DNA from 2 places in the Lactococcus sp. S47 genome. Region 1 is predicted to be linked to the other one. Evidence: riboswitches for the same ligand, from Rfam matches in the RefSeq annotation. Region 1 holds a riboswitch; the other holds the start of a gene.

The links. Region 1 has a riboswitch for thiamine pyrophosphate ahead of thiM (hydroxyethylthiazole kinase). Riboswitches for the same ligand answer to the same signal wherever they lie in the genome.
Region 2: it holds a riboswitch for thiamine pyrophosphate, as region 1 does, so the genes downstream of both, thiT (energy-coupled thiamine transporter ThiT) here and thiM (hydroxyethylthiazole kinase) in region 1, are expected to answer to the same signal.

Annotation. Positions count from the first base shown of each region.
Region 1 is NZ_JACVUB010000001.1:414,321-424,097, forward strand. It holds gene dltD (D-alanyl-lipoteichoic acid biosynthesis protein DltD) at 1-951, opposite strand, end outside; gene dltC (D-alanine--poly(phosphoribitol) ligase subunit DltC) at 941-1,180, opposite strand; gene dltB (D-alanyl-lipoteichoic acid biosynthesis protein DltB) at 1,222-2,445, opposite strand; gene dltA (D-alanine--poly(phosphoribitol) ligase subunit DltA) at 2,445-3,944, opposite strand; gene dltX (teichoic acid D-Ala incorporation-associated protein DltX) at 3,969-4,100, opposite strand; gene thiE (thiamine phosphate synthase) at 4,290-4,937, opposite strand; gene thiD (bifunctional hydroxymethylpyrimidine kinase/phosphomethylpyrimidine kinase) at 4,927-5,730, opposite strand; gene thiM (hydroxyethylthiazole kinase) at 5,744-6,496, opposite strand; TPP riboswitch at 6,577-6,679, opposite strand; gene IAE52_RS01980 (glycosyltransferase) at 6,781-9,255, opposite strand; gene wecB (non-hydrolyzing UDP-N-acetylglucosamine 2-epimerase) at 9,245-9,777, opposite strand, start outside.
Region 2 is NZ_JACVUB010000002.1:153,804-177,538, reverse strand. It holds gene IAE52_RS03285 (tetracycline resistance MFS efflux pump) at 1-857, opposite strand, end outside; gene IAE52_RS03280 (MarR family transcriptional regulator) at 1,184-1,657, opposite strand; gene IAE52_RS03275 (cation diffusion facilitator family transporter) at 1,660-2,937, opposite strand; gene IAE52_RS03270 (PadR family transcriptional regulator) at 3,212-3,562, shown strand; gene lmrC (multidrug efflux ABC transporter LmrCD subunit C) at 3,872-5,593, shown strand; gene lmrD (multidrug efflux ABC transporter LmrCD subunit D) at 5,597-7,591, shown strand; gene IAE52_RS03255 (UDP-N-acetylglucosamine 1-carboxyvinyltransferase) at 7,768-9,033, shown strand; gene IAE52_RS03250 (YdbC family protein) at 9,079-9,297, shown strand; gene IAE52_RS03245 (DUF3397 domain-containing protein) at 9,324-9,680, opposite strand; gene IAE52_RS03240 (biotin transporter BioY) at 9,704-10,252, opposite strand; gene IAE52_RS03235 (aminoacyl-tRNA deacylase) at 10,363-10,839, opposite strand; gene thiT (energy-coupled thiamine transporter ThiT) at 10,932-11,480, opposite strand; TPP riboswitch at 11,527-11,626, opposite strand; gene IAE52_RS03225 (MetQ/NlpA family ABC transporter substrate-binding protein) at 12,208-13,068, shown strand; gene IAE52_RS03220 (MetQ/NlpA family ABC transporter substrate-binding protein) at 13,212-14,072, shown strand; gene IAE52_RS03215 (MetQ/NlpA family ABC transporter substrate-binding protein) at 14,189-15,049, shown strand; gene IAE52_RS03210 (MetQ/NlpA family ABC transporter substrate-binding protein) at 15,068-15,928, shown strand; gene IAE52_RS03205 (methionine ABC transporter ATP-binding protein) at 16,032-17,138, shown strand; gene IAE52_RS03200 (methionine ABC transporter permease) at 17,138-17,833, shown strand; gene IAE52_RS03195 (ECF-type riboflavin transporter substrate-binding protein) at 17,881-18,429, shown strand; gene IAE52_RS03190 (ABC transporter ATP-binding protein) at 18,538-20,235, shown strand; gene IAE52_RS03185 (energy-coupling factor transporter transmembrane protein EcfT) at 20,228-21,049, shown strand; gene IAE52_RS03180 (helix-turn-helix transcriptional regulator) at 21,213-21,506, shown strand; gene IAE52_RS03175 (ABC transporter ATP-binding protein) at 21,430-22,209, shown strand; gene IAE52_RS03170 (iron ABC transporter permease) at 22,202-23,152, shown strand; gene IAE52_RS03165 (iron ABC transporter permease) at 23,154-23,735, shown strand, end outside.

The DNA of each region.
Region 1 (9,777 bases):
ATTTTTGGCAAACACATTTAAGAGCTGTTGGAAATCTTGATACTCTGGACTTTCTAAATAGGAAACATGTTTTTTGTAATTTTCTAGATGTTTATATTTAGATTTTATTTTCTTATCCCAAACTTTATTATTGATTTGGAAAGGATTGTTATTTGAACTATCTTTTCCTTGGTCAACTGCCAATTTTTCTAAGTTTTCAGAGGTTGGATCATTGGGTAATTCTTTAGCAAACTTATTAATTTTTGGTGTAAGTCCAAGAGGTTGTGCTGTGAATTGTGAAACACTTGAGAAGAGTAAATCTTCTTTTCGCCAAAACTGAAGATTGGTCGCCACAGTCATTTTTTGTAGAGCGGTCAGTGGTTTTTTATCTGCTAGACGTCCAAGAGAATTATAAATCGTCTCTTCAGATTTAAGCGATCTAAATCTTAATAAATGTTTTGCAAGTTGGGTGGTGGTATCTGCTTTAGGGTTTGCTTCTTTTAACCAACCGTAAATCTCACCTTTGGATACAAAGTTTTTCAATTCACTTTCAACAATTCCTTGTTTTGAAAACCATTGTGGACTAATGACAAAAACAATTTTACGATTTTTTAACTCATTTGCCACAGAGTTCATGTAGAAAAAGTGGGTTAAAGTAGTTGTTCCTGGTTGTCCTACTAAGAATGGCGTAAAACCAGAATTGTATTTTTTGAAATAGGCACTTGGGTGAAAAGAATCCACATGTTCCATTTCTGATGAACCAAGAACTGGTAAAAACTCGGGGTCTGAATAGGCTTGTTTTTTAATTGAATAGCCTGTAAAGCTTGGAGTATTTAGTGGTGATTGAGCAAATTTAACAAGTTGGTCTTTTGAGTATTTCATACCAACATTTATTGGGAGAAATATCAGTAAGCCAACAAGGGCTAAAGCTGCAATTAATGGGCCAATGGCTCTAAAAATTTTAATTTTCATCCTTTTTTTCCTGAACGCGTGCTGCTATTTTATTTGCTGTATTCCAATCTTCACGGTCCATTTCTGATGGTGGAAGACTGATATCAAAAGCGCCTTCTAATTCAACAATGAGCATGATGGCTCTCATTGAATCAAGAATTCCTTCTTCAAATAAATCCATGTCTAAGTCTTCACGGAATTCGTCTGTGCCTGATACGGTTTCGATAATATCAAAAATTTGTTCTTTCATTTTGTTTCTCCTAATGTTTTTTATGATATGCCTAACGCCTTTTAGAAGTTAGGAAGTGGGAAATGTGGATCTATGCAGTGCATAATGATATGATTTGGTATTCCTGAGAAAATAAGGAAACTGATAAATACTAGATTAAATGTAATGAAAATACTTATAGCACTTGTCCATTTATTATCTGGAATTTTCCAGTTTTTACGTTTCTTCAGACGTTTCCATGCGTCATACCCAATCATTAACATAGCGTGGTAGAAACCATAAAGGATGTAATACCAAGTTAAACCATGCCAGAATCCCATGAGTAACATATTTGCGAGGTAACCAACATTTGAGATGGTTATCATATTTTTCGACCATTTTTTAACCATGAATGTTTTCACTAATCTCATGAATACAAAGTCACGGAACCAAAAACTCAAAGTCATGTGCCATCTTTGCCAAAAGTCATGAATATTTTTAGCTAGGAAAGGTTTGTTAAAGTTGTGTGGGAGGTCATATCCCATTAAATTGCTGACACCAATAGCAAAGAGTGAGTAGCCAGCAAAATCAAAGAATAGATAGAGTCCGTAAGCATACATTGATGATGAAACGTTCAAGAAGCTTGGGTGTATCGTTGCAGAGATTGCAATGCCATGTAGCCAATATTGGTCAATCAAGTATCCGATGATGAATTTATAAAGGAAACCTTGGAAAATTCTAAAGACACCTTTATTTAATAAATCAAGGTATTTTTCAGTGACAACTGGCGCTTTTAGTTCTTTAACAAAACGTCGGAATCGGTCAATTGGTCCTGATGAAATCGTTGGATAGAAATAGAGGAAATATAGAAATTCTTTAAGAGGAACGGCTTTAATAAGTCCGTCTCGTATTTCCATAATCATGGCTACTGTCTTAAAACTGATGTAAGAGATTCCTAAGAATCCAAGAATTGAACCTGGTCCAGGTCCTGGATTGAACAGAGGATGCACTTTGACAATCACTAATGGCAAAATAGAGAGCAGAATGATGAGGTAGAAAACAAAACTCTGATTCTTGTTTTGTTTTACTCGATACCACTCATAGAATTTTACAATGATGGTCTGGAAGACTCCGAAGCCGATTAATGCCCAAATTGTCACTGTTCCCGAAAATGTCAGCCAAAGAAAAGCGATGGTCAATAGGACTTGATACCACATGAGTTTTTTGCCCAGAAGCTGGGCAATAACGATAGGAATTAAAGCAAGTCCTAAAATCACGAAGTAAAAGGGTGTTGAATAGGGTTGCACTAGTTGTCACCTCGCTCTTTTTGGGCGAGTGCCTTGCGGTCAACTTTGCCATTTTGATTCAATGGGAACTTTTTAAGATAAACAAACTTAGTTGGCATCATGTAATCCATAATTGTTTTTGAAAGTTCAGATTTGAGTTCTTTTGTGAAGGCGCGTTCGGCTGCACGGTCTTCAAATGTTTTTTCTGTTTCTAAATAAGCGATTAATGCGGTGACTTTATGCTGGTCATTCGTTTTCGGTAAGACTACCGCTTTTTCAATCTCTTTTAAGTTTTGAATATTGGCTTCAATATCTTGAAGTTCAATACGGAATCCATTAAATTTAACTTGAAAATCAATTCGTCCTTGGTAACGGAGCATTCCGTCAGCCGAAATTGAACCGGCATCTCCTGTATGATAAGCGGGTTTTCCGTCGACTGTGAAAAAGGCTTGCTCAGTTTTTTCTGGATTTTCAAAGTAACCTTTGGCTACCGAATCACCAACAATGATGATTTCCTTATCCATAATTTTTAAGTCAACACCTGGTTTGGCAAAACCAATTGGGACACGATCATTTTCTGTCAGTAATTCTTTCGTGATTTTTACTGACGAAATGGCTCCTGTTGCTTCTGTTGGACCATAGGTATTGTATATATTTGCTGACGGAAAAGCTGTCAGTAATTTTTCTGCTGTTTTCTTTGTTAATTCTTCACCGCAGAAAATAAATTGAACTAATTGAGGGTGTTCTTTCTCAGTGAACGAAGGGTCCAATAAGCAAATATCAACAAATGATGGTGTTGAAATCCAAGTATTAATGACCGTTTTGTTCAAACGTTCAAAAAGTAATTTGAAGTTGGTTGTTTCGTCACGTGAGAGTGAAATTAATGTTCCGCCAGTTGTAAGACTTGGATACAAGCTGAAAATTGATAAATCAAAGCTGTAAAGGGCTTGTGACAAGATTTGATTATTTTCAATTTTCATAAAATCATTGTTCATCCAATTGGTGAAAGTCACAAGATTATCATGACTGACTTCAACACCTTTTGGTACTCCTGTTGTTCCAGAAGTATAAATAATATAATTGCTGTCATTTCCAGAAACAGCTTTAGAAAAATCAAGTGCTGGAAGTTTGTCAGTCAAAATCTGGTCAGTAAGTTCAAGAGAAATTCTGTCAGTAAAAAGTGCTTCAAAATCTGCTGACAGCTCAACTGTAGTGAGTACCGCCGCTGGTTTTGCCGCTGATTTAATCATTTCTGTCCGCTCAAATGGTGTGTGAGCATCAACAGGAATATAAGCGTGACCAGTTAAATTTGTCGCAAGCATGGCTGCTAAAGTGATAAAATCGTTTTTACCGAAAATCAAGATTGGACGCTGATTTAAATTGCGTTCATTGATTTGTTCTGAGATATGTGAAACCGCGGCAAATAATTGACGGTAAGTAAATTTCTGCTCACGCTCGGCAAGTACAATAAGGTCTGGTTCTTTTTTTGCAATTTCAAAAATTTGTTCTAATAATTTCATAATTAACTCCTTCGATAATTCTCTCTAAAATTCGTTATAGATAAAGTGTGCTCCGCCAGTATGACTGTAGGAATAAAGATAGAGCAGAATTAAAATAATTATAAAGTAAAATACTGTTTTAGCCAAAAATAGACGAATTTCTTTTTTCTTGTCCATTGGAACTCCTTTTAAATATAAAGTAATAAGAGGTTTTTAAAATACTCAGTTAATCTCATATCATTTATGACTCTGATTATAACATTTATTAAAGAAAAAAAACTTACATTTGTGTAAGTTTAATTTATATAATAAAAAGAAAACGGAATCATTTTGTTTTGTTGTATTTTTAAGGGTACAACATCTTTTTCATCTAATATTTTGCTTAATTTTTTGAACCATATTTTTGTAATTTTCGGATTCTGTCAGCAAAGAAATTACCGCAACTCCATCCAAACCAATTTTTGAAAGCTCTGTCAGTGAATTTTCAGTAATTCCACCAATTCCAACAGTTGGTAATTGATTATGCTCAAGCATTTTTCTTAAATGGTCAATCCCAATTGGTTCTGCTGCGTCGGACTTGCTATTTGTTGGATAAATTGGACCAATTCCCAAATAGTCAGCTCCACTTTTTTGAGCGCTTTCTAATTCCATATCATTACTGACAGAAAGTCCTACCCACATTTCTTGGCCAATCAGCTCGCGAATTTTACTGACAGAATCATCGTCTTGTCCGACATGAATCCCGTCAGCTGACAGTTCACGCGCTAATTCAACATCATCATTCACAATAAAAGAAACAGCCGCTTTCTGAGCTACTTCTTGTAGTCTTTTTGCTACTTCTAATCGTTGATTATTATTTTTATAAATTGTTCCCTTATCACGAAATTGATAAACCGTTACTCCACTTTTTATGATTACAGAAATTTTATCGATTGCATCATCAATTGAAAGTTTTGGAAAATCTTGTGGGCCAGCAATAAAATACGCCCTCAGGTCTAAAATTTTATTTTTCATTAATTGTCACCCAATGGTTTAACGGTCCATGACCGTGACCAACATTAATTGTTTGTGAAATAGCTTCAGTAATAAACAATTTAGCTTTTGGCATCACCTCTTTTAAATCTTCTCCTAAAGCTAAATGAGCTGTAATATAAGAAGAAAGTGTATCTCCGGTTCCGTGTGTTCTTTCTGTCAGTAATCTTTTAGAGTCATAAGTACTGACAGAACCATCTGTCATCAATAAATAATCTCTGACCAGTTCTCCATTACCATGTCCCCCTTTAATCAGCACATTTTTAGTACCTAACTTTTGAATATCATGAAGGGCTTTTAAAATTTCCTTTTCGTCAGTAATTTTATAGCCACACATAACCTCTGCCTCTTCCAAATTGGGAGTGACCAATTCTGCTAAAGGTAATAATTCATTTTTTATCAAATCAATGGCTTCTCTTGTCAAAAGAATTGCCCCGCCTTTAGCCACCATTACCGGATCCACCACCAAATGCTTCGGTTTATATTTTTTCAAGCCTTGAATTACCGCTTCAACTTGAGCGATATCAAAAAGTGCCCCCGTTTTAGCTGACGAAATTTCCAAATCAGAAAATACTGAGTCAAATTGAGCCAAAATAAAAGCTTTATTTGTCGGTAAAATTTCTTGTACTCCATAGGTATTTTGCGCTGTCAACCCTGTCACAATCGTTGCCGAATATACTTTTTGATTATGAAAAGTTTTTAGGTCAGCATTAATACCAGCCCCACCAGAAGAATCAATTCCAGCGATTGTCACAACTTGAGAAACATCAATCATTTATTTTTCTCCCTTATATAACCTCTTGCGTCACTTGATAAATTTTATCAAGAAGACGATTCACAAAATTTCCTGGTAGACTTTCTACTTGCTCAGTAGCTTTCACACCAGATTCACCGAAGAATTCTGTCGCTTCATAAGCCGCCTTAAATAAATCATCAGATACAGCCGCAAAAGTTCCAACAATTGCTGACAACATATCCCCACAGCCAACATTAATTTTAAAAAGTGGACTATCAGTTTCAACAAATAGTTCCTCAAACCCATTAGAAATAACATCAACTTTTCCAGTTTGAATAATGACTGCCCCTGTTTTTTGAGCAGCAACTCGCGTGTGCTCAACTTCTAAATTTGACTCAAGTGCATCAATTCCTTTGTTCAAGCTTTCTTTATCAGCAAACCAAGCAATTTCTGCTGAATTCCCACGAATGATATCAAATTTTACCTCTTGCATTAATCTTTTGACAAAATTTGCTCTAAAAGGGACATTGACAGCAACTGGGTCCAAAATTAAAGGTTTGTGCTTTTGATTTGCTAACTGACAAATAGTCAAAAAAAGCGGATAATCCTTTTCTGAAATGGTTCCAATATTAACCACTACAGCATCTGCAATTTCAACTAAAGTTTCACTTTCTGAAATTTCCGCAGTCATTAATGGTGAACCACCAGCAAAACTAATCGCATCCGCAACTCTTTGTGGAGTTACAAAATTCGCTAAATTTAAGATAAGTGGTTGTTTTTCTTGAATCTTTTCTAAAATTGACATCAAAAAACTCCTTTATAGACACAAGGAGGGCTCTAGTATGATAAGAAAGTAAGCTAAAAGATTTTCATAAAGAAAATACAATTAAAACTCGGACACATTCTTACGCAGGTCTTAACCTGTTCAAGTCTGATGGTCTTTCTCAACCGGTAATTTTAGTTTTTACCAGTACCCATTGTGTTATTGATTTATTTTTAAAACTACAACTACTTTAACATATTTAAACTAAAAAAACTAATTTCGCAAATATACAAAAGAAAAAACCTAGCCCAAAAGGCAGGTTTTTCTTATTTTTTATACTCATCAATATGAGGGTCAACACTTTCTTCTTGACGATTAGTTTTTACCCAATCATTTTTAGAGTTGAAATATCGAATGGCTGACTGTGGATAAATTTGAGTTAAAATAAGTAGAAATTTTGTCAGATTAACCGTATCTTTCACTACATCCCACACCCTTGTTTTTTCTTGCGACTTCTCTTTATTATAAAGAATAGCCCATACAAAATTGACTACAATAATATAAATGGACATTAGTATAAAAAGAATTAATACAATTCTGAGCGGTTCAGTAATTCCAGTTAATATAAGTGAATTAACAATCATTATCATTGTATAAATTACAATAATATATTCAATTCCCATTAACCAAGGTTTCAGTAGGGTCATCAGTAATTCAAACTTCTGTTTATTCTGCAATTTTTTTGACCGAATCGTCGGTAAAATATATTTTGAAGATTGGATATTTCCCTGCGCCCATCGCACTCGTTGTTTAACCAAAGCTTCATTATCATTGATAATCCCTGTTTGTTCAATGTAAATATCATCAAATTGAGCATTTTTAACTTCAATATCTGACAGAAACAGACGGGTTGATAAATCAAAATCTTCCACAAGAGAATCTGTCCAAGGATCCTCATTTAGGGCTTGAAGAGTACTCAATTTACAGAATTGACCATTTCCACCAAAGGCAACCGTATTGGTCAAACTTCGAAAAGACTGTGTAGCATTGATAATTTCAGAAAATTCGAGATCCTGAGAAGCATCTTTAAGTAAATTTGCAACACGAACTTTTGATTGTAAACCGGTAAGTTTATCATCATGATTAAAGGCACAATTAACTTTTTCAAAGTAATTATGATCAAGTTTTGTATCAGCATCGATAATCGCAATTAGAACATCCTCAGGAGCAATTCCTGCTTCTTGAATTTGTTCACTAATTTGATAGTAAGCCCAATTGAGCGCTACTCCTTTCCCCTGCTGTGCATTAGGTTTCAATCGTTTTAATACATTTAATCTAGAATCCTTAAGTTCAGAAATTTTTTCCAATGTGTGATCATCACTTGCATCATCAATAACTGTTACCACTAGATTTTCGTAATCATTTTTTAAAATACTTTTTAAAGTTGTTTGAATCACTAATTCTTCATTCAGACATGGGATTAAAACATAGATATGGAACTGCTTTTTTAGTCCTTCATTTTTTAAAGTAAGAGCGTTAATTCTTTGTCTTTTACTATAAGAATACCAAAGAATGAAGACTTCCACAGTATAATAAAGAAAAACAAAAATTGAAAAAAGAAAGAAAATATAATTGATACGGTCAAAAACATCTGCAAAAATATAACTATTTTCCCAATAATGATATCTTACGATATATAAATAGAGGAAAGGGAGACTTGATCCAATATACAATAGTATTTTTGATCTTGGCCTTATAAACTTTTTTAATCCAGTATAAATGCTCAAAAGCATAATGACTACTACTTCAAATATTTGCAAAGCAAAATAACTATTAAATACTTTTTCATTAAACCTAACAAAGTTAGTCGGAGGTTCAATTAAGAAGATATAGCCATATACCCCCAATGCAATTAATAATAAAATTAAAAATGGTTTTAGAGTGGATATTTTTTTCTTAGATTTTTCACCCTTATATCCAATTACTAGAGCAAAAGCGATAATCGGGAGAACGAATTGAGAAACCACTGTCAAGCTTTCAAGCCAATGAGCTAATAATACACCATGATTAAGTTCTATTCCATTAAAGAAAGCTTCTTGTGCAAAACTAAATGTAATATTCATTTGAGTCCCAGAATAGACAATCAGGGCTACTAGATAGATTAATAGGAGCGCATAAACAGTATTCTTTATGTTTTTACTTATTTGCTTCAGATCAACACCAGTAAACTTACAAAAACTTAAATACATAATCGGCATAAAGGGAACAATCAAATACCTAATATCCATATTACTTACAATTGAGAAGTCGAACCTTTGGTGTTCAATCAAAATTTTAAAAAGAAATCTAAAAACGATAATAGGTAATGTAATAAACCATAAAGAGGCAATAATAGTTGCTAAATTATAGATTAAGCGTTTTTTTGTTGAAACATAGTAAGCTAAACCACAACAGAATAAGGTAAATATGGCTATCAAAAATCGAAATGAAAAGAGCTGTGGAACAGCATGCTCCCCTCCTATGAGATAAGTTAACGATACGATTAAGCGATTTGAACCATAAATTAAGAAGCCGAAAACACCGATAATACTAAGATTTTTAACTGAATTAGGGACCTTTTCACTATCAGTAATGATAAAAAATGAACTCAGCATCAAAGGAGCTACAAAAAAGAAAAGTGTAAAAAATTTTTCCCTGGTAGTAAAATTTGATAAGCGGAAAATAAACTCAAAATTAAAAAGGAAGATAAAAATGAGACAGACAGACTGGAAAGACTTTAAATTAATTTTTTTATTTTTCATTTAGAATATTAACAATCTGCAAGGAAGTTGTTCCGTCACCATAAGGATTCTTACTTCCTGACATCCTTTCATATTTAGTCTTGTCTGTCAGTAAAGTCCGAGTCTCATTAACAATATTTTCTTTTGAAGTCCCCACAAGTTTTAAAGTACCAGCCAGTACACCCTCGGGTCTTTCAGTTGTATCACGTAAAACAAGCACTGGAATTCCTAAGAAAGCCGCTTCTTCTTGAATTCCACCAGAGTCAGTTAAAATCAACTCGGCATGACGCATCACATTATGAAAGTTAACTGTATCCAGCGGGTCAATGATTTTAATATTACTATGTTCCAGTAATTTTTGCGCTTTTTCACGAATGATTGGATTCATATGAATTGGATAAATGATTTTATGTGTTTCTTTAAATTCATCAGCGATCTCTGCAATTCCATCAAAAATTTCTTCTAAATCACTCAAATTTTCACGACGGTGAGCCGTCACTAAAATCATTTTCTTATCAGCTTGCCATGATAAAGCTTCATTTG
Region 2 (23,735 bases), on a different contig from region 1:
GCCAAACGGATGAGTTTATCTTCATTAGCTAATTTTAGAAGTCTTGGCATGATAAAGATTTGAGTCAAGATATCCATTAAACCCATGATGGATATGGCTAGACCAATTAATACAGGCGTCCAAGCAAAAGAATCTAATGAAAATTGACTAATAATTGCTTGGAGTGCACCATTTGGTAGCCAAAGTAAGATACCGGCAAAGAGCAGACGATTGAGATTTTTCATGCGTAAGAGCTGAAAAAGTTGAGTGAAAGGATTGAGTTGTTTAAGGGAAAAATTACGTGTGCGATGAGTTTCGGGCAAGCTCTCGTTCATTACGAATGCACCGTAAAGAAGATTGGCGATTGAGATTAGGGCGCCGAAGTAAAAGGGAACTGAATTGCCAAAATGAGCTAGAAGTCCTCCAACTGTTGGGCCAGAAATTGTTCCAACACCAACAGCGGCGGCTGTCCAACCAAAAACTTTAGTTCGATTTTCTTCATCAGTAATATCAGCGAAGTAAGCAAAAAGGGTCACGATATTTCCACCAGTTAAACCATCAATGATTCGTCCGAGAAAAAGCATCCAGAGACTACCAGCTAAGCCAAAGATAAGATAACCAAGAGCAGAGCCAGCTAAAGAAATCAGTAAGATAGGTTTACGACCAAAGCGGTCTGATAAAGAACCAAGAGCAGGAGCGGCAAAGAAAGTACATAGTGCATAGATTGCCATTAAACTAGTGACAATGAGTGCTTGGTCATGAGCATTAGCAAAAGGTGCGACCATAAAAGGAACGACTGGTGAGATGATTGTAAAACCAAGTCCTGTCAGGAAAGTGGTGATAAGCCCAAAAGTGAGGGCGTGTTTATTAATTTTCATAGGTAAAACCTCCATAAGATATGAGCCCGACTGTGTTGAAGCGATGAAATTTAGAAAAATTGGTGGTTCTACCCAACAGGCAGGTTCAAAATTTTGTCTTTTTCATAAACTTCTAGCGGTCTGAACTCAATTACAATAATTGATGATGATTTCTTAGGAAGTTTTTTGCGCAGACTTGCGTCTGCTAAAGTGAAATCTATAGACTTGTGATTTCACTTTTCTACACAGTTTCCCTGGAAACAAAAATAGTATATCATAACATTGTTTCCGTGTCAACAAAAAAACAAACAAAAAAACTGTCAGTAAAAATTAATTTACTGACAGAATTATTTTTCAATATTATTCCGAATAGCAGAATCAAGATGATTATTGTATTTATTGAGAAATTCTAAAATATTGCTGACAGACTCATCAGTTAATTCATCGAAGATAACTTGATCCTTTTCTGAAAATTTTTGGTGCAAACTTTCGTGACGGTCATTAATTTCTTGACCCTCTTTTGTTAAGCGAAAATAGATTTCCTTTTTATTTTGAGGAATTTGATAAGATTCAACGAGATTTTTTTTGAGCAGTTTTTTAGCGATTTTACTGGCAGCACCACGTGTCATGTAGAGATGATGAGCTAATTTGGTCACATTTGGATAAGGGGTTTTAGCAATAAATTCAATCGTTTCAATTTCTGATAACGAAATATTTGAGAATTCAGCCTCCATTTGTGGCTTGTAATAGGCATCAATCTTATTAAATAAATCAGTTAAAGAAGTCATGATTTGTTCCTGATTTTGCTGAAGATTGGTCATAATCACTTTTCCTCTCTTTTTAAAGTTGTCTGTCTATAAATACAGCGCCAATAGTCATTGCGTCGCCAGATACTTGTAACCACAAAATTTTGTTCATTTTTCCAGTAATCATAAGTTAAAATAAATGTTTTCTTGCTGACTTGTGAACTACTATAGTGATTTATTGCTAATGGAATTACTGACAGACTTGTCAATGAATTTTTAGAGTCATTATTTTTACTGACAGAATTTTCGTCAGTAATTTTTGCAAAATCTATCAATTTATCAGAAGCACTGATGATTTTTCCATCAGCAAGAATTTCTTGAAAAGTACTGTCAGTTAATTTGTCCAAATTTTCCAGATTTAAAAACTGTTCTTCTTTTGCCAAAAGTTCAAGTGAGCGACTGGCGTAATGTTCCTCTTCAGGTAAGGCAGCAGGTTCAACGTGGACATCAACATCATAAACACCATAATTGTCAATTAACATTTTCTCAATGAACTCGGTCGCTTCATGACTCTCGAAAACACTTAAATCAGGAGACATTTCAACCACTACATCAAGGAAAATATTACTTCCATAAGAACGACCTCGGACAAGCTTAACCCCTTTTACCTTTGGAACTAAGCAAATTGCTTCGCGATATTCTTCGACAAGATTTTCATCAAAACCATCAGAGAGACTAAAAACAGATTCATGGAAAATATCATAAGCAGTCTTTAAAATGAAACCACAAATAACTACAGCCATCGCAGTATCAAGCCACTCCCAGCCTACACTACTTGCTAAAATAGCAACCACAGTTCCAATAGAAGTCACCGCATCAGAGAGATTGTCCTTACTTGCTGCTGACAGCGCTTGTGAGTTCGTTTTTTTAGCCAATGCCCGATTATAAAGATAAACGCCCAGCATGACAAAAGCTGAGAATAGACCAACAAGAGCTCCCAGTGGGTCTATGGCTTCTTCTTTACCAGAAAGAAGTGTCATAACTGTTTCTCTTAAAACCTCAAAACCAACGAAAAACATGATAAAACTAGAAATTAAGCTAGCGATTGACTCAATTTTCCAGTGACCATAAACATGATCACTATCTGCTGGAATTCGAGCAAGTCGAAGACCAATCAAAATTGCAATATTTCCCATAATATCAGTCACATTGTTAAAACCATTAGCTTGAAGAGCACTAGAATGCACAATTGCTGCAAAAGCAATTTGTCCAATGGATAAAACAATATAAGCGATAATAGAAACCCAAACTCCTTTTTCAGCGAGTTTCAGATTGTTTGTACTTGAAGCTGCCATATGAATCCTCCCAAATTTACATCATTCCATTATAACAAAATTTTGAATGAAAGTTTGTATCTATTGCCAAAAAAGCTTTTATAACAAGGGCTCACAAAATATAAATAAAAAATAAGGGCTGACTAATTTATATAAAAATACCCACTTTCTACTATATTAATGTAGTAGAAATCAGTCAAAAATAAAATAATTATATAAAAAATTCAAGTACCTTGACTTACATAGTAATGTGAAGTATAATATACTTTGTTTAAAATGATAGAAAGGAAAAAGAATGGCAGAAATACCAAAGGAAATGTTACGCGCCCAAACCAATGTCATTTTGCTCAATGTCTTAAAACAAGGGGATAATTATGTTTATGGCATTATCAAGCAAGTCAAAGAAGCCTCAAATGGAGAAATGGAGCTTAATGAAGCCACGCTCTATACAATCTTTAAAAGACTTGAAAAGGATGGGATTATCAGTTCTTATTGGGGAGACGAAAGCCAAGGTGGCCGTCGTAAATACTACCGCTTGACAGAAATTGGTCATGAAAATATGCGACTTGCTTTTGAATCTTGGTCTAGAGTCGATGAAATTATTGAAAATTTAGAAGCAAATAAAAAAGATGAATCTAATAAATAATTTCCAATTAAAATTTAAGTTACTAAATAAGGGATGAAGGTAAAAAATATTCGTCGCAAATTGTTGACTTAAACTTTGAAAAGCGTTACAATATTTTTGTTAGTTTATCTTTTTTGAAACTAACTATTGTAATATTTAACAGCATTAACAATTAATGCTTGTTTACTAAAAAAAATAATGTTATAATTATTTTCTCAAAAAATTTATTGAAATTATTTTGAAGTAAAATGAAATTGAAAATTCAATTTAATGTAAACTTATTTACATTATTTAACTCTAGAAAGGAATTTTATGATTTTCAAATCAATCATGAAGCATAAATGGGTTGCCTTATTCTCAATCGTTTCAACCTTTATTTATGCAGGAGTACAGCTTTACCAGCCCCAAATCATGAAACGAATTATGACCGTAATGTCATCAACAACTTATAGCCGTCATCAAATGGCTGACAAGGTTTCAGGATATGGAGTTGAGCTTTTGGTTGTTGCTGGGATAGGGATAATTTTTGCTATCTTTAGTACACTTTCAGCGGCACGTATTGCCCAAGAAATTGGAGCAGACGTTCGTGAAGCGACTTACAAAAAAATCAATACATTTTCTTATGAAAATGTTGAAAAGTTCAATGCCGGAAACCTTGTTGTTCGGATGACAAATGACGTCACACAAGTTCAAAACTTGATGATGATGGTTTTCCAAATTTTGATGCGGATTCCAGTCCTTTTGATTGGTGCGGTTGTTCTTTCTATCACGACTCTTCCAAGATTATGGTGGATTACAGTTCTTTTAATTGTTTTAATCGTATTAGTCACAGCCGTTTTAATGGGACGCATGGGCCCTCACTTTATGGCTTTCCAAAAATTGATGGACCGTATTAACGCCATTGCTAAACAAAACTTGCGTGGTTCACGTGTCGTTAAATCATTCGTTCAAGAAAAAAATCAAATCAAAGATTTTGATGAAACTTCTGATGAACTTTACGATCATAACTGGGCAGTAGGAAAACTCTTCTCAGCAATGATTCCACTCTTTACTGTGATTGCTCAAGGAGCAATTTGGCTTGCTATTTACTTTGTTTCAACTTTTGTAACAGAGTCAACAACAGTTGCCCAAGATAGTATTGGTGGGATTGCTACATTCATGACTTATATGGGAATGATTATGTTTGCCATTATCATGGGTGGTATGATTTCAATGTTTGCTTCACGTGGTATGGTATCAATTGGTCGTATTAATGAAGTGTTAAATACTGATCCAGCCATGAAATTTGATGAAAATGCTAAAGATGAAGTTCTTTCAGGTTCTGTCAAATTTGACCATGTGTCATTCTCTTATCCTAATGATGAAGAACCAACACTTAAAGATATTAGCTTTGAAGTAGAACCTGGTCAAATGGTTGGGATTGTCGGAGCGACTGGTGCTGGTAAATCTACATTGGCACAATTGATTCCAAGACTCTTTGACCCAACAGAAGGTACCGTTTCAGTTGGTGGAAAAGATCTTAAAACAGTTAGTCGTGGGACATTGAAGAAAAATATTTCTATTGTTCTTCAAAAAGCCATTCTCTTCTCAGGAACAATTGCTGGAAATATTAAACAAGGGAAAGCCGATGCAACTGATGAAGAAATGACTCGTGCTGCACGCATTGCCCAAGCCGCAGAATTTATTACAACTAAAGATGGTCAATATGATTCTGAAGTTGAAGAACGCGGAAATAACTTCTCAGGTGGTCAAAAGCAAAGACTTTCAATTACACGTGGAGTTGTTAAAAATCCAAATGTCTTAATTTTAGATGACTCAACATCAGCCCTTGATGCTAAATCTGAAAAACTTGTTCAAGAAGCTTTGAATAAAGACCTTAAAGACACAACCACAATTATTATTGCTCAAAAGATTTCATCAGTGGTTCATGCAGATAATATTTTGGTTCTTGACCAAGGAAAACTTGTTGGTCAAGGAACTCACCAAGAATTAGTTGCTGAGAATAAAATTTACCAAGAAATCTACGACACACAGAAAGCACAGGAGGACTAAGACATGGAAAATACCAAATCAACAAGAAAAATGTCTGACACCACACGTGCCATCCGATTTTTTTACCTCTATCTGAAAAGATATAAACTCCAATTTGCTGTAATTATGATTTTCATCATTTTAGCAACTTGGTTACAGGTTGTTTCTCCATCACTTTTGGGGGACGCCATCACTAATTTGACTAAATATGTGACTGACTTCTTTACACATCAACATGCTGGTCAATCCCAAGATGCACTACAACAAATTGCTCAACAATTAAGCCAACAAATGCACCAAACAGTAGATTGGCACAATGTTCCTGAAGTTGTGAAATCTTTGCCACAAGCAGCACAAGACCAAATCACTGCTAATCTTCCTAAAGGAACAACTTTAGAAACACTTAAAACAGTGGCAACTTCACATGCAGCCAGCACTTCTACATTCATGAAAGGAATGTGGCAATTGCTTGCAGTTTATGTAGCAACAGGTGTATCAATGTTGATTTATACCTTGCTCTTTAGCCGTATCGTTGCTCATTCAACAAATCGCATGCGTAAAGGTTTGTTTGGTAAACTTGAACGTTTGACAATTTCATATTTTGACCGTCATCAAGATGGTGATATCCTTGCTCGTTTCACATCTGACTTGGATAACATTCAAAATACTTTAAACCAAGCACTCGTTTCAGTTATTTCAAATGCTGCGGTCTTTGTGGGTGTCATTATCCAGATTTTCAATAAAGATGTGACATTTGCTTGGTTGACAGTTGCCGCTTCTCCAGTTGCTATTTTATCTGCTGTGATTATCATTCGTCAATCGAAAAAAGCAACAGACAAACAACAAGAAGAAGTTTCACAACTTAATGCCTATATGGATGAAAAAATCTCTGGGCAAAAAGCAATTATCGTTGAAGGTTTACAAGAAGATTCTATTAATGGATTCTTGGAACACAATGAAAATGTTAAAAAACGTACCTTTGCTGCTCAAGCATGGTCTGGTATGATTTTCCCATTGATGAATGGTTTCCAACTTTTATCAATTGCCATTGTTATCTTTGGTGGAACGGCCTATGTTCTTAACGATGATAGCATGTCAATTGCCACAGGTTTAGGGCTTTTGGTTGCCTTTGTTCAATACGTTCAAAGTTACTACAACCCAATCATGCAAATTTCATCAAACTTTGGTCAACTTCAACTTGCCATCACAGGGGCAACTCGTCTGAATGTCATGTTTGATGAACCAGAAGAAGTTCGTCCTGAAAATGGTAAGAAATTTGATACGATTAAAGACGGAATTCAAATCGAAAATCTTGATTTTGAATATCTTCCAGGAAAACCAGTCCTCAAAAAAGTTAATATTGATGTTAAAAAAGGACAAATGGTTGCCCTCGTTGGTCCAACTGGTTCAGGTAAAACAACAGTTATGAACTTGATGAACCGTTTCTACGATGTTAATGGTGGAGCAATTAAATTTGATGGAACTGATATTCGTGAATTTGATTTAGATAGCTTGCGTTCAAATGTCGGAATTGTTTTGCAAGAGTCTGTTCTCTTTGATGGAACGATTGCTGATAATATCAAGTTTGGTAAACCAAATGCTACTCAAGAAGAAATTGAAACAGTGGCTAAGACAACTCACATTCATGATTTCATTGATAGCTTACCTGACAAGTACGAAACACATGTTTCAGATGATGAATCAGTCTTCTCAGTTGGTCAAAAACAACAAATTTCTATCGCACGTACCATTTTGACAAATCCAGAACTTTTGATTTTGGATGAAGCAACTTCAAATGTGGATACAGTAACTGAACAACAAATTCAATGGGCGATGGAAGCTGCTATTGCTGGTCGTACTTCATTCGTTATTGCTCACCGTTTGAAAACAATTCTTAATGCAGATAAGATTGTTGTTCTTAAAGATGGTGAAGTTATCGAAGAAGGAAATCACCATGAACTCGTTGCTCAAGGTGGCTTCTACTCTGAACTTTATCACAATCAATTTGTTTTTGAATAAGAGATTATTCAGTTAAGCAATGGAAAATAAAATCACAGTTAAAATTTTAGCTGTGATTTTTTATTTAGATAAAAAAGTCTATGAAAAACTACTATAAAATGTTAAAATAGAGAGCGGTTCTTAAAAATATAATTTTTTTAAGACAATAAAAATGTGAAAAGTGATTTTGAAATAATATGAAAAAAATAGTAATTAATGGTGGGAAGCGTATTTCAGGAACCATCCCAATTTCTGGCGCAAAAAATTCAGTAGTCGCTTTGATTCCAGCAACTATCTTAGCTAACGATGTTGTAACGCTTGAAGGAGTTCCAGATATTTCTGATGTCGCAAGTTTAGTCGAAATCATGGAAATCATGGGAGCAAAAATTGAACGAAATCTTGAAGAAGGACGACTTGTGATTGATACACGCAGTGTTGTTTCTCGTCCCCTTCCTTATGGAAAAATCAACTCTTTACGTGCTTCTTATTATTTCAATGGGGCACTTTTGGGACGTTTTGGTCAGGCAACAGTAGGCTTGCCTGGTGGCTGTGATTTAGGCCCTCGTCCAACGGATTTACATGATAAAGCCTTTAAAGCTCTAGGGGCTAAGAAGATTCAAGAAGAAGAAGCTGAGCACTTAGAAGTGATTGGTGATTCGTTAGTTGGAACAACCATTTATATGGATGTTGTTTCTGTTGGGGCAACAATTAATACTATGCTTGCTGCTAGTCGTGCAAAAGGTTTAACTATCATTGAAAATGCTGCCCGTGAACCTGAGATTATTGATGTGGCGACACTTCTAAATAATATGGGCGCACAAGTTCGAGGAGCTGGGACTGACATTATCCGCATTACTGGAGTGGATGAAATGCACGGTGCTCAACATACGGTGATTCCTGACCGTATCGAAGCGGGAACTTATCTTGCCTTAGCAGCTGCTATGGGAGATGGTGTCATCATTGAAAATGTTATTTATGAACACTTGGAATCTTTCATTGCTAAACTTGAAGAAATGGGTGTAGGTTTGACCATTCGTGAAGATAGTATTGAAGTTCATAAATCAGAAAATCTAAAATCAGTCAATATTACTTCTGTTCCTTACCCAGGGTTTGCGACGGATTTGCAACAACCAATTACACCACTTTTATTGAAAGCAAAAGGTCGTGGTTCAATTGTTGATACGATTTATCAAAAACGTGTCAATCATGTCCCTGAATTAGCTCGTATGGGTGCTAATATTTCTGTTTTAGATGATCGAATTATTTATGACGCTCCCAATGAATTAACTGGTAGTTGTGTTCAAGCAACTGACTTACGTGCTGGTGCGGCTTTGGTTACTGCTGGAATTATTGCCAGTGGAACTACAAAAATCTCTAATATTGAGTTTATCCTACGTGGTTATGACCACATTATTGAAAAATTGACTGCTGTTGGTGTAGATATTCAATTGATTGAAGAGTGACAAAAGTGATTTATTTTCGTATAGACTAATGAGAAAGGAAATAAGATGGCTGATAAATTAAAATTTGAAATCATTGAAGAATTGATTGTTCTCTCTGAAAATGCAAAAGGTTGGCGTAAAGAATTAAATCGTGTTTCTTGGAATGATGCTGAACCTAAATATGACATTCGTACTTGGTCACCTGACCATGAAAAAATGGGTAAAGGAATTACTTTATCTGAAGAAGAATTTGGTGTTCTCTTAAAAGAATTAGGAAATAAATAAAAGCCCTGAGATTTCAGGGCTTTTATTTAATGGGTAAATGTTATCACAATAAGGATAAGATAAATAATCAAAGTAATAAAGAAGGTCAAGCGCCACCAGAGTTTTAAAAAGCGACGATAGGTAAATTGTTTATAATAAAGCAAATCAAGCAACAACAAAACAAGCGCTAAGCCAGAAATGATTAGCAGGTAGTATGGAATGATGCTGATACTTGTAACATTTTTAGAAAAAATTTGCATCCCTAAGATGAGAAATATTGTAAAAACATCTGGAATTTTTAGTTTGCGATTGGTTAAGTGACGAAGTCTAAAAAACTTGAAAATGAAAACCAATGCAATAAAGACAATAAGGGGATAAAGCGCCATAAGTACTTTTATAAACATAGACTAATTGTATCGGTTTTGCCTTAGTTTGTAAAGTATTTATTTGTGTGAGAAAGTGCACGAATAAGTGCTAAGCCAAAGATAGTGACAAGGACAGCTTTAATAATTTCAACAATGACAAATGGTGTGAATCCAAGCTTTAAGGCCAATGACCAGTCGACATTGGTAAAAAATTTGAGCCACAATGTTCCGATAACTAACATAAGCAGGTGTCCTACAATATTTATGATAAAAGCAGGGATGGTCTTATAATTAATTTGATGAAGGCCAAAAGAAATAAGGGTTCCCATTATTAAAAAGGCAATTAGAAAACCACCTGTTGGACCAAAAAGAACCGCAATTCCTGATGTCCCTCCAGTGAATACGGGAATTCCAATAAATCCTAGCAGGAGATAGAGTAAGATAGCAAAAAAAGTTTCACGCGCTTTTAGTACTGTGGCAACAAGTCCTACGGCAAGTGTTTGTAAGGTGACGGGCACAATACCAATTGGGATAGACAGAGGAGAGAGAACCGCAATAATTGCTGCACCAAGAGCAATTAGGATTAAAGAATATAATTTTGTATTTTGCATTAAGAATCCTTTGTTTTATGTATAAAATAAAATATACTAAAAAAGAAGAATTTTTGCAAACTCTTGCTCTAATAAACAAAAAATTACTGACAGAAATTCTGTCAGTAATTTTATTCTCTAATTTCGACAAATTGAGCATGAACAAAGTCAGCAAGGACTTTAGGAGCGATTTTTATGCTACGCCCAACTTCGCCAGCTGAACAAACGATAAAGTCGTGCTCTAAGGCAATAGAATCAATGAAAATTGGGAATTTTTTATTTTGCCAAATCCCCACAGGATTATTTGCACCGTGAATATAACCTGTCGTTTTTTGCAAGTCTTTTTGAGGAATCATGCTTACTTTTTTATTGCCCGAAACTTTGGCCAATTTTTTTTCTGATAAATGCTCTGTCAGTGGAAGAATACCAATGACAGGACCAGTTTTATCGCCGATTAGTGCTAGGGTTTTATAAATATCACTGCGACTGATATCCACAGGGAGGCTATTACTTTCTAAAGCGTTAATTGCAAGTCCAGTATGCTCAATTTTTGCCTTATCAAGAATTTGTTCTACAAGTGTTTTCTTTAATTTTTGCTTTTTAGACATAGCTTTATTATAGAAGAATTTATGCTGACTGACAAGATAAAGTAATTTTACTGACAGATTTTATTTTTTGTAAAAGTTACTGACAGATTTTATTAGTAATTGCTATAAATGAAAAGTTTGGGGAATTTTTTGACGAAAATGATCAAAATGACAAATGCAGCAATAGCAGTAAAAATTGCACTGATTCCATTGACAGCAAGAGAATAAGCCACGGCTCCCCAGCCTTTCCAAGCGTATTGGCTCCAGAAAATGATTCCGGCAATAAAATGGAAGAAGTATTTAAGAAGAACAGCAACAAAAGTTCCCAAAAGAACTGGTGCAAGTTTTAGAGGGACTGTTTTTTGGCGGAAAAGTCCAGCAATTCCAAGTGAAACAGGGGCGATGAGATATTCAAGGAAGGCTTGAGACAAGGTTAAAATATAAGCGTGCCCAGTAATCATTGACAGAATTCCCCAGATTAATCCACCGACAAGTCCAGCTGTTAGGCCGCGACGAAAACTGAGAATAAGAATTGGGATACAGGCGATTTCAACAATAATCCAGCCATAAACAGTATTTGGAATAAGGCTGATGATGAAGGCGAGTGCCGCCATGAAGGCAATTTCCGTTAACAAACGGACATTGAACTTAGAATTAGACATAAAAAAACTCCTTTTTGATGCGCACAAAAGGAGGGTTAGAAATTAGACATTTGTCTTAACACATTCCTACGCTGGCATTACCCAGATCAGGTCAGATGGTATTTCTCGCTACTGACAGTTTTGTCAATAGACCCATTGTGCAAATATTTATTTTTACCCTTTAAGTTTAGCATATTTTAAGTTGAAAAGCATTTTTTTAAGATTGTTAATCTATTTTATAAATTAAACTTAAAAAATATTTAAGGCAACATAAAAAATCAATAATTCAAAAAAAACGAAAGTCTGTTAGAATAAGTCTATACACAAATTCGGACAAAATAAAAGCGGTCGAGTAAGTAATTGTGAAGGTCAGCACAGAGAGCTTGTAGCGGTGAGAGCAAGCCTGAGTGAAGCAATGAAAATGGCTTGATAAGCGTAGCAAGAGTAAGGTTTAACTAAGCTCTTGACGGAATGGTTCTCGTTATTGAACTTGAAAGTTGCCTTTGGAATCTGAAAATTTTCAGTGAACTAAAAAGTGCTTAAATCAAGAATGGTACCACGATATAGCTCGTTTCTTTATATGAAATGAGCTATTTTTATTTAGCATGAGCGCTTTATCTTGAAGAATTTGTTTAGATTTAGAAAAATTAACAGGTGCACGGTTAATTTTTCTAATAGATGTAAAAGTTTATCAAAAGGGGAATAATTGATTTTGAAAAATAAATCAATTAGAAAAAAGGGAGAAGAAATGAATCCAAGAAACAGAAATATTTTAATTGTCGTTATTGTTGTTGTAATTGTTGCTATCGCTGCATTTTTCGGTTTTAATCATAAATCTGGTGAAAGTAAAACGGCAAATAAAACTGTGAATATTGGAATAATGACAGGAACAAAAGAAGATGATGCCATTTGGTCAACTGTTTCTAAAACAGCTAAAGATAAATATGGAATTACTTTAAAATTCACTCATTTTACAGATTATACACAACCAAATACAGCTTTGAAAAACGGCGATATTGATTTGAATGCCTTCCAACATTATGCTTTCTTGAATGCTTGGAATAAAGCTAATGACGGTGATTTGAAAGCAATTGGTAATACAACAATTTCACCAATTCGTCTTTATTCTAAAAAAATTACTTCATTGAGCCAAATTAAATCAGGAGATACAATTGCAGTACCTAATGACGCTTCAAATGAAAGTCGCGCACTTTATGTCTTGAAGAATGCTGGTTTGATTGGCCTTTCTGTATCAGGTGACACACTTGCGACGGTCAAAGATATTAATTCAAATCCAAAAAATTTGGTCATTAAAGAATTAGATGCGGCACAAACACCGCGTGCGCTTGATTCACTTACAGCGGCAGTAATTAATGACGATTTTGCAACAACAGCAAAATTAACGGTTGAAGAGTCTATTTACACTGAACCTGTAAACAAAGATAGCGAGCAATGGATTAATATTATCGTTGCAAATAAAAAAGATGCTAATAACAAAATTTATAAAGAAGTTGTCAAAGCCTACCAAACTGAAGCAACGAAAAAAGCAATTGAGAAAGCTTATCCTGATAAGAGAAAAATTGCTGCTTGGGGATTGAAACTCGACTAAGTAATTTCGTTAAAAAGTAACGGTTAGGTGAAAACTTTGGAAATTTCTACTTTAGAAATTTCTGCCTTAGGGCTAATAAATTTTACTGACAGAAGACTCAAACTGATTACGAACGGTTTGGTCAGTAGAAATTGGAGAAGATTATGAATCCTAGAAATCGTAATATAATTATTGGAATAATTGTTGTTGTTATTGTAGCTATTGCTGGATTTATCGGCTTTGGTCAAAAATCTCAAGCAAATAAAACGGTAAATAAAACAGTGAAAATTGGGATAATGACAGGAACAAAAGAAGATGACAGCATTTGGCAAACGGTATCTAAAACTGCTAAAGATAAATATGGAATTACTTTGAAATTCACACACTTTACGGATTATACTCAGCCAAATACAGCATTGAAAAATGGCGATATTGACTTAAATGCCTTTCAACATTATGCTTTTTTAAAAGCATGGAATAAAGCAAATAATGGCAATTTAGTGGCGATTGGGGATACAGTGATTTCGCCAATCAGCGTTTACTCAAAACAACTCAAAAATATTTCAGATATCAAAGAGGGTGGAACCATTGCGGTACCAAATGATGCTTCTAACGAAAGTCGTGCCCTTTATGTCTTGAAGTCTGCGGGCTTGATTAAATTGGATGTTTCTGGTCAAACACTGGCGACGGTCAAAGATATCACATCAAATCCAAAAAATTTGGTCATTAAAGAACTTGATGCTTCACAAACTGCGCGTGCTTTAGATTCAGTCGATGCAGCAGTTATCAATAATAATTATGCCGTTACTGCTGGTTTAAAGAAATCTGATGCCATTTTTACAGAACCAGTTAATAAAGATAGCCAACAATGGATTAATATTATTGTTGCTAATAAAAAAGACGAAAACAACACTGTTTATAAAGATGTTGTCAAAGCTTATGAAACAGAAGCAACCAAAAAAACTATTGCTAAAGCTTATCCGGACAAGAGTACAATTCCTGCTTGGGGCTTGAAATTAAAATAATTGTTTTTAATACTCAAATAAGTCTCTCTTCATTGAGAGACTTATCGTTCAAAGAAGGTCTGGACACTTGTGAAATAGAATATTTTATAAGTATTCAGTAGAATTTGGGGAAAAATTTGAATCCGAAAAATAGAAATATTATTGTTGCACTCGCAGTAATTATCGTTGTTGCTTTGGTTGCTTTCTTTAGTTTAAATCATCAAGCAAGTAAAAAATCAACCGCTCAAAAAACAGTTAAGGTTGGAATCATGAGTGGGGACAAGCAAGATCAAGAGGTCTGGAAATCAGTAGCTAAAACCGCCAAAGAAAAATATGATTTAAAGCTAAAATTTGTTTATTTTTCTGATTATAATCAACCTAATGAAGCACTTCTTTCGGGAGATATTGATGTCAATGCCTTTCAATCTTATAATTATGTGAAAACTTGGAATAAAGCACATAAGAGTGATATTGTGGCAGTAGGAAATACTTATATTACACCAATGCACATTTATTCAAAAGAAGTCAGCAAATTGTCAGATTTAAAAGAAGGGTCAACCGTTGCAATACCAAATGATGCTTCAAATGAAAGTCGGGCATTGTTCGTGCTCCAAAGTGCAGGTTTGATTAAATTGACAACAAGTGATTCTAGCAAATTAGTTGGCTTACCAGATATCACAGAAAATCCGCATCAATTGAAATTCAAGGAAGTGGATGCAAGCCAAACACCGCGTGCGCTTGATTCTGTTGCTTTGTCAGTGGTTAACTATAATTATGCAACTGCAGCTAGCTTACCAAATTCTGAATCTGTCTATATGGAACCTCTCAACAAAACTTCTGCTCAGTATATTAACTTTATTGCTGCGACAAGTAAAGAAAAAAATAATAAAGTTTACAAAGAAGTTGCCAAGGCTTATGCTTCAAAAGCGACAGAAAAAGCAATCAAAGAACAATATCCAGATGGCGGAGAATTGCCAGCTTGGAACTTGAAACTTTGAAAATGAAAGGATTTATTTATGAATCCAAGAAATCGAAAAATTCTTTTTGGAAGTTTGCTTTTGCTGGTTATTATCGTTGGTTTAATCACTTTTACTTTAAGGCAAGGAAAAAGCAAATCTACTTCTGTCAGTAAAATCGTAAAAATAGGTTTGATGCCTGGTGGGAAACAAGAAGATGCCATTTGGAAACAAGTTCAAAAAAATGCAAAAGACCAATTTGGGATTACTTTAAAATTTGTCAATTTTACTGACGGAGATCAGCCCAATAAAGCTTTGGCTAACCATGAAGTGGACCTCAATGCCTTTCAACATTACGCTTACTTGAAATCATGGAATAAAGCTAATAATGGAAATATCGTATCAATTGGTGATACAATTATTACGCCGATTCATTTGTATTCGACAAAGTATAAAAATGTGACGGAAATTCCTGATAAAAGTACGATTGCTATCCCAAATGATGTTACCAATGAAAGCCGCGCCCTTTATGTTTTAAAAAATGCAGGACTCATTAAACTTGATACTTCTAGAGGAGCATTAGCAACGGTTAAAGATATCAGAGATAATCCGAAAGGCTTAATTATCAAAGAAATTGATGCAAGTCAAACCCCACGTGCGCTTGATTCTGTTGCTGCAGCAGTCATTAATTATAATTTTGCTATTTCAGCAAAAATTTCGGAGAAAGAATCAATTTATCAAGAACCTTTAAATGAAGATTCAGCTCAATGGATTAATTTTATTGCGGCAAATCAGTCTGATAAAAATAATAAAGTTTATAAAGAAGTGGTCAAAGCTTATGAGCAAAAAAATATCGCTGATACCATTAAAAAAGAATATCCAGATGGTGGAGAACTCCCCGCTTGGAATTTAAAATTGTAACTAAGAAAACTCGTCAGAGACGAGATTTTCTGTCAGTACTGACAAAAGAGAAAATAACTTTGTCAGTACTGACAGAGAATGAAAAAAGATAAAGGAAAACAATATGACAGCAATTATTGAATTAAATAATCTTTCTGTACAATTTCATCAGAAAGGACGATTAGTCACAGCAGTAAAAGATGCTACTTTACACATTGAAAAAGGGGATATTTATGGAGTAATTGGTTATTCTGGGGCTGGTAAATCAACTTTGGTCAGAACCATTAATCTCCTTCAAAAACCGACCAAAGGTCAAATTGTGATTAATGGTGAGAAGATTTTTGATAGTGAAAATCCTGTAAAATTTACTGGCGCGAAATTACGTGAGTTTCGTCAAAAGATTGGGATGATTTTTCAACATTTTAATCTTTTAAGTGAAAAAACCGTTTTTAATAACGTGGCTTTTGCTTTACAGCATAGCCAAATCGAAGATAAAAACGGGAAAAAACGTTATCTTACAAAAAAAGAAAAAACGGATAAAGTGACCGAATTATTAAAATTAGTTGATTTAGAAGAGCTTTCTGATAAGTATCCAGCTCAGCTTTCTGGGGGACAAAAACAAAGAGTTGCTATTGCGCGTGCGCTTGCTAATGACCCTGAGATTTTGATTTCAGATGAAGGAACATCAGCACTTGATCCAAAAACAACCAATCAAATCTTAGATTTACTTAAATCTCTTCATGAAAAATTGGGAATCACAGTTGTTTTAATTACACATGAGATGCAAGTGGTTAAGGAAATTGCTAATAAAGTAGCTGTTATGCAAAATGGTGAAATCATTGAACAAAATTCATTAATTGATATTTTTGCACAACCTAAAGAAGCTTTAACAAAACAATTTATTGAAACAACAAGTTCGGTCAATCGTTTTATTGCCAGTCTTTCTAGAACAGAACTTCTGGCACAATTAGCAGATGACGAAGAATTAATTCACTTAGATTATTCAGGTTCAGAGCTTGAAGACCCTGTGGTTTCTGATATTACGAAAAAATTTGATGTAACAACCAACATTTTCTATGGTAATGTTGAGTTACTTCAAGGACAACCTTTTGGTTCATTAGTTTTGACCTTAAAAGGTTCAAGTGAACATCGGGCTGCCGCAAAGGCATATTTTGTTGAAAGACATTTAAAATTTGAAGTTTTAGGTAAAATTGAAAGGACGGTAGACTAATGGCAGAATGGTTTGCACATACATTTCCTAATGTGGTTTATTTAGGATGGACAGGTGAGACGGGTTGGTGGACAGCAATTGTTCAAACGCTTTATATGACATTTATTTCAGCACTTATTGGTGGTTTATTGGGATTGATATTTGGAATTGGTGTTGTGGTGACTGCTGAAGATGGGATTACACCTAATCGACCATTATTTTGGATTTTAGATAAAATTGTTTCTATCGGACGGGCTTTTCCCTTTATTATCTTATTAGCAGCAATTGCTCCCTTGACTAAAATTTTGGTGGGGACGCAGATTGGTGTTACTGCGGCTTTAGTTCCATTGGCTCTAGGAGTGGCTCCTTTTTATGCCAGACAAGTTCAAGCTTCGCTTGAGTCTGTTGACCATGGAAAAGTTGAAGCAGCTCAAACGGTGGGAGCTGATTTTCTCGATATTGTTTTCACGGTCTATCTTCGTGAAGAATTAGCTAGTTTAATTCGTGTTTCAACCGTTACTTTAATTTCCTTGATTGGTTTGACTGCAATGGCTGGTGCGATTGGAGCTGGTGGACTAGGAAATACGGCCATTTCTTATGGATATAATCGCTTTGCCAATGATGTGACTTGGTTTGCAACCATTTTAATCTTGATTTTTGTTTTATTGGTTCAGCTTGTTGGTGATTTCTTAGCTAGACGGGTTTCACATCGATAATTTATCAAATAATTTTAGATAAAAATATTTTATAAAAAGGAGAAACAATGAAAAATAACTCTGTAAAAATTGTTGTTGCCACTGGGATTGGGGCTGCTTTGTTTGTGATTATTGGTTGGCTAATTAATATTCCTACACCAATTCCAAATACTAGTATTCAATTGCAATATGCGGTCCTTGCCCTATTTTCAGCCTTATTTGGCCCTTTAGCTGGTTTCTTGATCGGATTTATTGGTCATGCCCTTAAAGATTCATTTCTCTATGGTGCGCCTTGGTGGACTTGGGTTTTAGGCTCAGGTTTGATGGGCTTATTTCTAGCTTTTGGAGTCAAAAGAGAAACTTTGACTCAAGGAATTTTTGGAAATAAAGAAATCATTCGTTTTAATATTGTTCAATTTTTAGCCAATGTCGTAGTTTGGGGAATTATTGCTCCAATTGGGGATGTTTTAGTTTATAGTGAACCGGCAAATAAGGTCTTCACACAAGGAATTGTTGCTGGTTTAGTAAATGCATTGACTATTGCCGTAGCAGGAACTTTACTACTCAAACTCTATGCTGCTACCAGAACCAAATCTGGCTCACTCGATAAAGAATAAAAAGCTCCAGATATGCTAAAATAAAAGCAGCAAATATTTGCTGCTTTTACGCTTGTATCGGTTTAATAAAGCACAAAAAATAAAGTATCTCTAAAAAGAAGGATAAAAATGGAAGCCTTAATTTCGTTCAAAGATTTTACATTTAAATATGATTTACAAAAAAATCCAACTTTAAAAAAGATTAATTTGGAAATATTTCCTGGGGAAAAAGTACTGATTGTCGGTCCTTCTGGTTCAGGTAAATCAACGATTGGTTCTTGTCTTAATGGGATTTTGCCTCATTTACATAAAGGAGAAGCAAGTGGGGAACTCTCAATTGCTGGTTTGCCCTTTGGGACTTCAATTGCTGAATTATCTGAAAAGGTGTCGACGATTTTGCAAGATACTGATGGCCAGTTTATTGGTTTGAGCGTTGCTGAGGATATTGCTTTTGCTTTGGAAAATGATGGTCTGATTCATGATGAACTGGTCAGTAAAGTGGCCTATTGGTCAGACAAAACAGAAACAAATAAACTCTTGAATCATCGTCCCCAAGATTTGTCGGGAGGACAAAAGCAGCGGGTTTCTTTAGCTGGTGTTTTGATTGATGAATCGCCAATTTTGCTTTTTGATGAACCTTTAGCCAATTTGGACCCGCAAACTTGCTTAGAAACAATGGCTTTGATTAAGGATATTCATGAAAATAATGAAGTCACTACGATTATCATCGAACACCGAATCGAAGAAGTTTTACCGCTTGGTATTGATAAAATTGTCGTGGTCAACGACGGCGAAATTGTTGCAACTGGAAGTCCTGCTGAATTATTAAAAACAGAAATTTTTAATGAAAATTCATTACGCGAGCCCCTCTATCTCTCAGCATTAAAAGCTGCAAATGCTACAAAATTACTGACAGATTTTTCTGACCTAAAAAGTTTGGAAGTTCTGTCAGCAAAAAAATTACTGACAGATTTTTTAGACACTTATAAATTTACTGACAAGGCTGTCAGCAAAAATAATATTCTGTCAGTAAAAAATTTATCAGTAAATTTTGCTCAACATGAAGTTCTAAAAGGTATTAATATAGAAGTTCAAGAAGGAGAAAAAATTTCAATTGTCGGGAAAAATGGAGTTGGTAAGTCAACCTTTGCCAATGCACTCTGTCATTTTGTTGAAGCGAGTGGCGAAATTTTATACCGAGGGCAATCGATTATTGCTGATTCTATTTCTGAACGTGCGAAAAAAATTGGCTATATTATGCAAAATCCAAATCTGATGATTTCGCAAAATATTGTCAGTGATGAGGTGGTAGCTGGTTTACGACTCCGTCATGTTGATGAAAAAATGATTCAAGATAAAGTTGAAGAAATTTTGAAAGTTTGTGGGCTTTATCCTTTTAGAAATTGGCCAATTTCTTCCTTGAGTTATGGTCAGAAAAAAAGAGTAACGATTGCTAGTATTTTAATACTAGAACCTGAAATTTTAATCCTTGACGAGCCAACAGCTGCTCAGGATTTACAATCTTATCGGGAAATCATGGATTTTCTTGACGAACTTAATCGCCGTCTTCATTTAACAATGATTATGATTACACACGATATGTATTTAATTACAGAATATAGTGACCGGACCCTTGTTTTTGCTGACGGGAAAATTATTGCTGACAGCAGTCCTTATCAAATTTTAGAAAATGAAGATTTTGTAAAAATGGGCAATTTAAGTCAACCAAGCCTTTATCAACTTGCCAGACAAACGGATACCAATCCCGTTTTACTGACAAAAGCTTTCATCAATTTTCAGAATCAGGAGAGATTAAAGCATGAATAATCAACTTAGTGTTCTAGGCTATCAAGCTGGAAATTCTTTTATTTACCAACTGAATGCAACAGCAAAACTCCTTTTCTTTCTATTAATTTCTATCAGCAGTATGGTGACTTATGATACGAGATATTTGGCTTTTGTTGCTTTATTTTCGGTAATTTTATTCTATTTTTCTAAAATTCCTTTTTCATCAGTAAAAAGGGTTGCCCAATTTGCAGCAATTTTTGCGATTTTAAATCTGCTTTTTGTATTTATTTTTGACCCTGGATATGGCGCGCGACTTTATGATTCAAAAACAATCCTTTGGGGACCTCTTACTTTAGAAGAACTTTTTTACCTTTTTAATCTCGTCTTGAAGTATTTTTCAACCATTCCGCTCGCTTTACTCTTTATCTTAACTACTAATCCGAGCCAATTTGCCAGTAGTTTAAATAAAATTGGTCTGCCTTATCGTTCCTCATATTCGGTTTCCTTAGCACTGCGCTATATTCCTGATATGCAAGAAAAATTTTTAGCAATCCGTAATGCTGGACAGGCCAGAGGAATGGATTTATCAAAAAAAGTAGGACTTTTTTCGCGAATAAAATTAAATGTTCAATTGTTACTTCCTTTAATTTTTTCCAGTTTAGAACAAATTGATACTATTTCCACAGCTATGGAGCTTAGACGATTTGGTAAAAAGAAGAAAAGAAGTTGGTATTCTTATCAACCTTTGAATGTTAAAGATTACTTGGTTATCTTGCTTGCGCTTTTAGGAGTGGTGATTGTTATTCTTCTCTTCTTTGTAAATCAGGGCCGATTTTTTAATCCATTTCATTAAGAAAAGCAGGTTTTCTGCTTTTTTTCTTATCTTGCAAAAATGGGTGGAAAATGGCATAATAGGACTTGTAAAAAACTTTTGACAAGCCAATTGTTTGCAAAAGATAATAAAATTTGAATTAAATCTTAAAAAAGAACTTCCAAAAGAATTAGAAGGGAAAAACATGGAAAATAAAATACGTGAATTGCGCCGATTATCTCATCTTTCACAAGAGGATGTCGCACATATCGCTCACGTCTCGCGTCAGACGATTAATGCGATTGAAAATGACAAATACGACCCAGAGTTAACGCTTGCTTTCAAACTTGCGGAAACCTTAGGGACAACCGTTGATGAGCTTTTTAACTATCAACCAACCGTTGTGAAAAGGAAAGAAAACGATGTATTTTGGTGCGAAAAATATCAATGTGTCTTATGGAAAAGAGCAGGTATTGAAAAACGTAACGCTGTCGATTGAAAAAGGAAAAACGACAGCTATTATTGGAGTCAATGGTTCTGGAAAATCAACGATTTTAAAGGCACTTGGACGTTTAATTAAATCGGATGGACAGGTTATCTTTGATAATCAACCTTTAAGTCAACATTCTAATCGTGAAATTGCTAGAATTTTAGCGCTCTTACCTCAATCAATTACTGCCCCAGCTGATATTACAGTCTATGAACTTGTCAGTTTAGGACGTTTCCCACATCAAAAATTAATGCAACAACGTCTCTCAAAAGAAGATATTTTGTTCATAGAAGAATTGATGAGAGAAACAAAGATTTGGGACATTCGAGAAAGTAAGATATCAGAACTTTCTGGTGGACAAAAACAAAGAGTTTTTATCACGATGATTTTAGCTCAAGATAGTGAGATTATTTTATTAGATGAACCAACGACTTATCTAGATTTAGCTCATCAGTTAGATATTTTATGTTTATTAAAAGATTTGGCGACAAAGAGAAATAAAACCATTGTTTACGTCATTCACGATTTAAATCATGCCGCTCGTTTTGCTGACAATCTAGTCCTTGTTAAAGACGGAGAAGTGGTTGAAGAAGGAACTGTTGATGAGTTATTTACTCAAAAAACGTTGAAAGAATGCTTTGGATTAGATGTCACTTTAGGATGTGATACCTTTACCAAAAAATTAATGATTACTGGGGTGAAAGATGCCTAAAAAACATTTTCTGACAATCTTTTTTGCCCTAGTTTTTTCTTTACTTTTTTTGTCAGTAATATACCTGATGCTTGGAAATAAAAATGTTCCTCTGACAGAAATTTTAGTAAATAAAATGGTCTTACAATTAAGATTTCCACGGTTAATAAGTCTTTATCTCACAGGATTTCTCTTATCCGTCAGTGGATTTATTGTTCAAATTATGACTAGAAACCCAATTGCCGAAATGGCAACTTTAGGGATTTCTGGCGGTTCGAGCTTGGCTTTATCACTCATTTTAACTTTGGGTTGGTCAACGAATGATGGGATTTCAGTTCTAGTTTCATCACTAGGAGCATTTATTGCTTTAGCCGTCGTCATGCTTTTGACTGCCAGAACGCATTTTCAGCCATTAAAAGTTGTACTAGTTGGAACGTCAGTTGGACTTTTTGCAACTAGTTTAGCCAGCTCCTTGACTTTTGCCAGCCACGATACACAGGCCTATTTTCGCTGGATTGTGGGTTCTTTTTCAGGGATAACTAATACTAAAGTTCTTTTGATGGCAGTAGTAAGTCTTATTTTTCTTATCCTCTTGCTTTTATTTTCAAAACAAATTTATTTATTGAATTTTGGTGATGAGCTTGCTCAATCTTTTGGGATTTCTGTCAATTTTGTTCGTTTAGTCATTATGTTTTTAGTTGCGCTGGCTTCTGGTGTAACTGTTGCCTCAGTTGGGGTGGTCAGCTTTGTCGGTTTGATTGCTCCACATATTGCCAAAAAGCTTGTCAGAGCTAATTTTTGGCAAAATGTAATTCTGTCAGTACTGACAGGAATGTTATTGCTTGTTTTAGCTGATTTGATAGCCAGAAATTTATTTAAACCTTACGAATTTCCAGCAGGAAGTCTAACCATGCTTCTAGGTGCTCCCTTCTTTCTTTGGGTTATTACAAAGGAGGCAAAATAAAATGAAAAGAAAATTCACTTTACTTTTTGTCCTGCTTTTGGTTTTGATAGTGGTTGATTTGACGCAATTTTCAACAAATCCTCAAATTCTATCAATCCTAATTCCTAATTTTCGTCTTCCTCGTTTGATAACAATCCTGTCAGCTGGAATTGCTCTTTCCTTATCAGGCTTTATTATCCAAAATATTACAGAAAATCCTTTAGCTGATAGTGGAACAATTGGGATAACCTCTGGTGCTTCGGCAGGAAGTGTTGCTTTTTTACTGATTGCTGACCATTTTAAGCTGACAGGACTTTGGAATTTTTCCTATCCTATTTTTGCTTTAATAGGTGCTCTTCTTTCATTTGTCTTAATTTACTTTTTTGCCTTAAGAAAGCAAGTTTCTTCTGTCAGAGTTTTACTGACAGGAATTGCAATTACCGCTTTTTTCCAAGCATTAATCACAATTGGTCAGCTTTCAGTCAATGCCTTTGACTTTCAGAAAGTTGCAGTTTGGCTGTCAGGAGATATTTGGCAAACGGGAAGCACTTATTTGTTCATTTGTGTTCTCTTATTAGTAATTGGCTTGATTATTTTGCCATTT